2 regions of the Streptomyces sp. NPDC086766 genome follow, and region 2 is predicted to be linked to the other one. Evidence: riboswitches for the same ligand, from Rfam matches in the RefSeq annotation. Region 2 holds a riboswitch; the other holds the start of a gene.
The links. A riboswitch is a leader RNA that binds a small molecule or an ion and turns the genes downstream of it on or off. The one in region 2 is predicted to bind cyclic di-AMP.

Region 1 (3,804 bases), on a different contig from region 2:
GCTGTACCTCAACTCCCCCGGCGGCTCGTTCACCGCGGCGACGGCCGTCTACGACACGATGCGCTTCGTGACCTGCGACGTGGAGACGATCTGCCTGGGCCAGGTCGCCTCGTCCGCCGCGCTGCTGCTGGCGGCGGGCACCCCGGGCAAGCGGTACGCGCTGCCGGGCGCGCGCGTGGTCCTCGACCAGCCCGTGCTGCCCGAGCCGATGGAGGGTCAGGCGTCCGACCTGGCCGTCCGGGCCGAGGAGCTGCTGCGGATCCGGGCCCGTCTGGAGGAGCTGCTCGCACGGCACACCGGACGGACGCCCGAGCAGGTGCGCGCGGACCTCGAACGGACGACCATCCTCGACGCCCGGGACGCGCTGGAGTACGGGCTGGTGGACCGGATCGTCGAGAGCCGCAAGGGTCCCGCCGCCGCGCCGGACGCGAGGTGAGCCGCCGGTGCTGCCTCCCGAGCTGCCGCCGCTGCCCGCGCTGACGCGCGCGGAGGCCGAGCTGATCGACCGTTACCTGGACGCCGTCGATCTGCTGGGCCGCGTCAACCCCGCCCGCCACGAGGGCACCTATCGGGCCCTGAGAGCCGCTCAGGCGCTCGTCCGCAAGGCGATCGAGCTGCGCGACGCCCTCGCGCTGATGCACGAGCGGGGCGAGACGGAACTGCACGCGGACACCCTGGCGCGGGCGCTGCGCGTGCTGGACGGCGAGCGGCGCACGTCCCGGGTCACGCTGCCGCCGGACTGACCCGGCGGGCGCCGCCGCGCTCCGCCGGCCGCCATGTCCGCGCTCCGCACCGGACGTTGGCGACAGGCCCGAAACGAGCCGAACGGGTTACCGCCCAACGGCGTAAGCGTCGCTGCTTTTTCCGGGCCCCACGAGTTGCGCGACACGCGCGCCCGGTTGGCGGAACGAGCCCTTCCGGTGCTGGTCCGGGGGTCGTCAGGGGGTGAGACATTCATTCGATCGTGTGGGTGTCCACCCGAACGGGTGAGTGGTGAGTAACAACACAAATCCCCGGTTCCGTTGGGATTTTCGGACATGAGTAGGTGAAGATCCCTGTCTGACGACAAGCCCCCGCCACACCGGCGGGGCGGTCCGGGCGGACGCCGAGTCCTGCCGCCGCCCGGATGACCGGTCGACAGAAGTGCATCGGCAGGAGTGGAGGACCCAGGCACGACGGGTCGCCGGAACGGTCACACCATGGCCGGGCCGAGCAGCCCTTGGGGTGAAGCCGCGGCAACGCGGCCGGGCTACTTCGCCAGCCCGAATCCGACAGGTCATCCTTCACAGGCGGTTGACGAAGGGTTGCGCATGACTGCGCTCAATCGTGTCCCGTCGCTGATGGCCCGGGCCGGCACCGCCTCGGCGCTGACCATCGCCGCCGTGGGCGGCTCCATCGTGGTCCCGGGTGTCGCCACCGACGCCGCTGCCGCCACGACGGCGACGAAGGCCCTCCAGGTCGCGGCCTCCAAGAAGGGCGCCCCCTACAAGTGGGGCGCGTCGGGCCCGCGGAGGTTCGACTGCTCGGGGCTGACGCTCTACTCGTTCAAGAAGGCGGGCAAGAAGCTGCCCCGCACCGCCTCCCAGCAGTACAACAAGACCCACCACATCTCCGCGAGGAGCCGCCGGGCCGGGGACCTGGTGTTCTTCCACTCGGGCTCGAACGTGTACCACGTCGGCATCTACGCGGGTCACAACAAGATCTGGCACGCACCGAAGTCCGGGGACGTGGTGAGGCTGGAGAAGATCTGGACGAAGAGCGTCTGGTACGGGCGGGTCAGCTGACCCTCTGGACACGGTGACGGCGCCCCGGGCGCCGTCACCACCCACCGGGGCGCCCGGCGCCCCGGCTCCGCCACGGGCCGCGCCGGCTCCTCCGCACGGTGTCCGCGGACCCTGCCGGGCCCAGCCCCGCAAGTCCCCCGGTGGGCCCGCTCCGTCAGGCCCCGCAGGACGCCGCCCTACGGCTCCTGCTGACCGGCGGCCGGGACCGGCCCCGGACGGACCCGCGCCGTCCACGGAAGCTCGACGCAGACGGTCTTGCCGCCCTCGCGGGTGCGCCGCACCGTCAGACTGCCACCGCACTCGACGGTGAGCCACCGGATGATCACCATGCCCCGGCCGTTGTCCTGTTGGACGGCGGCCGGCAGCCGTTTCGGGAGCCGCGGGTGGCTGTCGGTGACCCCGATGCGCAACTGCTCCTCGCGGGCGAGCACCAGGTCCACCGTGAAGGTGGGCGACTGCCCGAGCGTGTGCTGAACGGCGTTGGTGGCGAGTTCGGACACCATGAGACGGACGGTGTCTGCGGTCTCCGAGTCCGACGACAGACCCCACTCCGCCAGGGTGCCCACCACGAAGGCGCGGGCCGCGGCGACCGAGGCCGGATCGCTCGGCAGAGTGACGGATGCTTCCAGATGGTCTGCCATGGCGACGTCGTCCCTTTCCCACGGGACCGCAGTCCGACACGGAGCGGATGGTTCGAGTACGGTCCCGGACTGGTGCTTCGTCGTCAGACTGCCATTACCGCGTCGTTCGCGGTGGCGATCCACCAGGATATGCATATATCTGTCGCTCGAAGCGGTGAACTCTGCCACGGCAGAGCGTATTTGGGCGGCCCGGAGGGAGTAGGTGGGAGCGCATGCAGAACGGTCCCGCGGTGCGCCGTCGGAAACTGGGCGCCGAACTGCGCGCGCTGCGCACCGGTGCGGGTCTCACCAGCGGTGAGGCGGCCCGGATGGTGGGCTGGCACCAGTCGAAGGTCAGCCGGATCGAGACCGGCGCCAGCGGGGTCAAACCGGCCGACGTGCGGTTGCTCCTGGACGCGTACGCCGTCGCGGACGCCCAGCTGCGCGAGCTGCTGATGGCGCTGGCCGGGTCGGAGGACCGCGGCGGCAGGCATCACTGGTGGCACGCGTACCGCGGGGTACTCCCGTCCACCTACCGGGACTTCATCAGCCTGGAGTCCCAGGCGAGCGGGATGCGCACCCTGGAGACCTCGGTCGTCCCCGGACTGCTCCAGACCCCCGAGTACGCCCGCGCGGTGACCCGCGCCGCCGTCGAGGGGCTCGACGACGAGCGGCTGGACGCGCTGGTGGAGGTGCGGCTGGCCCGGCAGGACGTGCTGCGCGCCCGGCCGCCGCTGGAACTGGCGGCGGTACTGGACGAGGCCGTGCTGCGCCGGGAGGTCGGAGGGCCCGAGGTGATGGCGCGGCAGCTGAACCGGCTGGTGGAGGCGGCGCGGTTGCCCCAAGTACGGCTCCAGGTACTGCCGTTCGGCGCCGGCGCGCACATCGGCATCACCGGACCTTTCGTTATCTTCTCGTTCCTGAGCACTTCTGATCTAGATGTGGTTGTTCTCGACCACCTGACGAGTAGCCTCTATCTCGAACGGAAAGAAGACCTAGAGGCCTACACCGAGGCCTTCAACACCCTTCGGATCCACGCCCTTTCCCCCGAGGACTCGTTGGATTTCATCGCCGCGATGGGTGAGGGCGCATAACAGCGCTGGGAGGCATCATGTCCGCTCTGCCTCGGAACGTCCCCTCCAGTACCGATCTGCACGGCGTGCGATGGCTGCGCAGCAGCTACAGCACGGGAGCGAACAACTGCGTCGAGACGGCCACGCCGCGCTCCGGCCCCGAAGCCGGAGTGCTCGCCGTGCGCGACTCGAAGGACCCGGCCGGGCCCGCGCTGCTCTTCTCCCCCGAGAGCTGGGCGGGGTTCCTCACCGCGCTGCGGTGACGGCCCCCGGTACACCCCCGACGTAGACCCCGTACCCCCGAACCGACTGACCACATCCGCATCG
Region 2 (3,804 bases):
AGCGTGGGCTGGGCGAGCAGGGAGGCGTACGGCGAGCCGAGCGCCCGCGCCGCCGCGCCCGCGTCGAGGACGTGGTCGCCGAGCCGGACGCCGACGGTCCTCTCCTGCGGGCTCTGCGGAGCCTGCGAACTCTGCGACCCGGCGCGGGAGAAGACACCGTAGGGGAGGTTGTGCGGACCGAAGGGGTCGCCCTCGGGGACCTCGAAGGGGGGCATGGAGTGCTTGCCTTCCTCTCGTGCTCTCTCGTGTCGTGCTCTCTCGTGCGCAGGGCACGGGACGTCTTCCATGTGGTCGCGCCACACGTTACGGCCGAGTCGGCCGTCTTGGGCAGTGCCTAAAGAGTCTGCAATGTCCGATTCGAGGTTGTCGGAGGAGTCACTTCCGGCTCAGCGCCCTTTGGGGGCGCGGACGGGGTGGCTCCGTTCCGTAGGGGGACACAGTGGGGGGACCCGTGGCCAGGAATGCCGCCGACGTGCTGGGGAAGGATGCCGTGATCTCGCTCACGCTCACCGTCTGGCGCTGTCGCGTCCCCCTCGCGCCCAGCGCGGCCGCGCGGACAGGCACGGGGTGAAGAACCCCCGCGTACAGGGGACTTCAGGAGGTGCGGGTAGGGCTGAGGCGGCCGCCGTGGTCGTCCGGTTCCCGTCGAGTCGGGGTCGCGGTGGATCCGTATTCTCTGATCATGGCCGCCTCCCCCGTATACGCCCTCATCGCCACTGACCTGGACGGAACGTTGCTGCGCGGCGACGACACCCCGTCCGAGCGGTCCCTCGCCGCGCTCGCGCGGGTGGCGGCCGCCGGTGCCCGGCACCTCGTGGTGACCGGGCGGCCGGCGCCGAGGGTGCGGTCGCTGCTCGACGCCCTGGGAGCCACGGGCCTCGCGGTGTGCGGCCAGGGCGCGCAGCTCTACGACGCCGGGGCGGACCGCCTGCTGTGGTCGGTCACCCTGGACCGGGAGCAGGCCGAGACCGCGCTCGGCAAGATCGAGGCCGAGGTGGGGCAGGTGTACGCGGCGGTCGATCAGGACGGGGTGGACGGGCTGACGCTGATCGAGCCCGGGTATCTCATGCCGCACCCGACGCTGCCCGCCGTGCGGGTGGACCGGCGCGACGACCTGTGGAGCGCCCCCATCAGCAAGGTGCTGCTGCGCCATCCCGTGCTGTCCGACGACGAGTTGGCGGCCGTCGCGCGCGGGGTGGTCGGCTCCCTGGCGACGGTCACCATGTCGGGCCCGGGAACCGTCGAGCTCCAGCCCTGCGGCATCACCAAGGCGACCGGGCTGGCCATGGCCGCCGAACACCTGGGGCTGGGCCGCGAACACGCCCTCGCCTTCGGCGACATGCCGAACGACATCCCCATGTTCCAGTGGGCCGCCCACGGTGTCGCCATGGCCAACGCCCACCCCGAACTCAAGGCGGTCGCCGACGAGATCACCTTGTCGAACGAGGACGACGGCATCGCCGTCGTCCTCGACCGGTTGTTCCCGGAGCGGTAGCCGCTTCCGGAGGGCCGCCCGCCCGCCGGCACCCTGGGTGCCGCAGGGTGCCGCTGGGTGCGTGCCCCGTCGGCCGGTGGGCGCCGCCGGGCGCCCACCGGCGTCCGTCAGTAGGCGCCGAAGACGTTGTCGATGGAGCCGTAGCGGGTGGCCGCGTACTTACAGGCGGCCGTGATGTTGGCGACCGGGTCGTAGATGTTCCACGCCGTGCCCGGCACGTGGTAGGCGGCGAACGTCGGGTCGATGACTTGGAGCAGGCCCTTGGACGGGATGCCGGCGGCCGCGTTGGCGTCCCAGAGGTTGATGGCCAGCGGGTTGCCGGAGGACTCGCGCATGACGTTGCGGTAGATGCCGTTGTACGTGCCCGGGATGCCCTTCTGGGCCATGATCGCGAGCGACGCGCGGATCCAGCCGTCGAGGTTGTTCGGGTGTGCGAGCGTGCTCGCGGCGGCGGGGGCGGAGGTGGTGGCCGCGGACGCGTTGGTCGCGCCGATGAGCGGGAGGGCGAGAACGGCGGCACCGGTGCCGACGGCGGCGAGGGCGCGGGCGATGCGGGCGGCGCGGGGACGGCGGAGCAGACCCTGGGCAGGCATGGTGAATTCCTCTCCGTCGCCTGCGAGGTGAGCTGTCGGGTTCGGGCGGGGAGGCGCCCGGCCGTGCCCCCGAGGGCACGGCTTCACCCCTAGCCGTTCCGGCGCGGCGTACGGCACACGGTGTGCGACGTACGCGTCCGGCCCGGCGACTTACCTGGGTCCCCCGCTCCTGCCATGCGTGGTTCGTTCGATGGGTTCGCGGGCGGTGGCAGGATTCGGCGTCCGCCCGGTGGCCGGGAACGTATGCGAGAGCACATGTCCTGAACAAGTAGGCGATTCACAGCTCGTCCCTATTGACCTTGATGTGCGGCTAATGGGGTGCTTGATCCTTTGCGTACGCACAGGGTCAACTCGCCTGTGAGGAAAGGCGAAGTGCGGGTATGCGGCCAGAGTGAGGGCGGGGGAGGGGTGTGACCCAACTCACGGTTTAAGTTGGCGAAGAGCAATTAAGGCCAAGGGGACTTGGGGCATCAAGATGGACTAATCGGACTCCGTCCGGGCGTGTCCGTCCGGGTGTCACCGGAAGCCGTCGGCGGGTGGGTCGCGTGTCACCCGGGTGCCGCGAGGGTGCCGCGCTGTGAGTCGTTCGGCGGGAGGGTGGCGTACGGGTGTGCATGAACGTGGTGTGCGGGGATCGAAAGGGGCGAATCTATATTTATGCGTCCATATGAATGGATTACTTGCATACCGGGCGTGCTCCGATACCGCCTGGCCTGTATCGGTGGGCGCTAGCGGTGATCGAAACGTGACCGGATACGCTGACTTGAGTGAGGGCAGCGACCTATCGACAAACCGTGTAATCGCCAGCAGACACCAGCAGACAGGAGACCCCTCGTGACCGTCGTCGGGCCGTTCGGGCTGAGCGTGCGGGACCAGGCTCTGGAAGCCGATGTCCAGGCCGGATTGGCGGCTGTCGAGGAAGGGCTGCTCGAGGCCACCAAGAGCGAGGTCCCCTTCATCACGGAGGCCGCCCAGCACCTCGTACGGGCGGGCGGGAAGCGGTTCCGGCCGCTGCTCGTGATGCTCGCGGCGCAGTTCGGTGACCCGGAGGCGCCGGGGATCGTGCCGTCCGCCGTGGTCGTGGAGCTCACCCACCTGGCGACGCTGTACCACGACGACGTGATGGACGAGGCCGCGGTGCGCCGTGGAGTGGCCAGCGCGAACACCCGCTGGGGCAACTCGGTCGCCGTCCTGACCGGCGACTTCCTGTTCGCCCGGGCCTCGCAGATCCTCGCCGATCTCGGTCCGGAGGCGGTGCGCGTGCAGGCCGTGGCGTTCGAGCGGCTGGTCACCGGGCAGATCCTGGAGACGGCGGGACCGCAGGACGGCCGCGACCCGGTCGACCACTACCTGGACGTGCTGAGCGGCAAGACCGGATCGCTGGTCGCGGTGTCCTGCCGGTTCGGGGCGATGATGTCCGGGGCCGACGAGAACGTCGTGGACGTGCTGACGCAGTACGGGGAGCGGCTCGGCGTCGCCTTCCAGCTGGCGGACGACGTGCTGGACATCGCCTCGGACTCGCACGAGTCGGGCAAGACGCCGGGGACGGACCTCCGGGAGGGGGTCGCGACGCTTCCGGTGCTGCGGTTGCGGGAGCGGGCGGCGCGGCTCGGTCTGGCGGAGGACGTCGCGCTGTGCGAGCTGCTGGACTCCGACCTGACCGACGACGACCGGCTCGCGGAGGCGCTGGCGGCCCTGCGCGCCCACCCGGCGCTG

Region 1: it holds a riboswitch for cyclic di-AMP, as region 2 does, so the genes downstream of both, ACIPM1_RS06305 (C40 family peptidase) here and ACIPM1_RS22415 (transglycosylase SLT domain-containing protein) in region 2, are expected to answer to the same signal.

What each region holds. Positions count from the first base shown of each region.
Region 1 covers NZ_JBIVBI010000003.1:108,638-112,441, reverse strand. Annotated here, with positions in the region: gene ACIPM1_RS06315 (ATP-dependent Clp protease proteolytic subunit) at 1-436, shown strand, start outside; gene ACIPM1_RS06310 (hypothetical protein) at 444-743, shown strand; cyclic di-AMP (ydaO/yuaA leader) riboswitch at 1,126-1,307, shown strand; gene ACIPM1_RS06305 (C40 family peptidase) at 1,311-1,784, shown strand; gene ACIPM1_RS06300 (ATP-binding protein) at 1,961-2,425, opposite strand; gene ACIPM1_RS06295 (helix-turn-helix domain-containing protein) at 2,638-3,498, shown strand; gene ACIPM1_RS06290 (DUF397 domain-containing protein) at 3,516-3,740, shown strand.
Region 2 covers NZ_JBIVBI010000012.1:110,965-114,768, reverse strand. Annotated here, with positions in the region: gene fahA (fumarylacetoacetase) at 1-215, opposite strand, end outside; gene ACIPM1_RS22420 (HAD family hydrolase) at 683-1,495, shown strand; gene ACIPM1_RS22415 (transglycosylase SLT domain-containing protein) at 1,603-2,088, opposite strand; cyclic di-AMP (ydaO/yuaA leader) riboswitch at 2,093-2,221, opposite strand; gene ACIPM1_RS22410 (polyprenyl synthetase family protein) at 2,923-3,804, shown strand, end outside.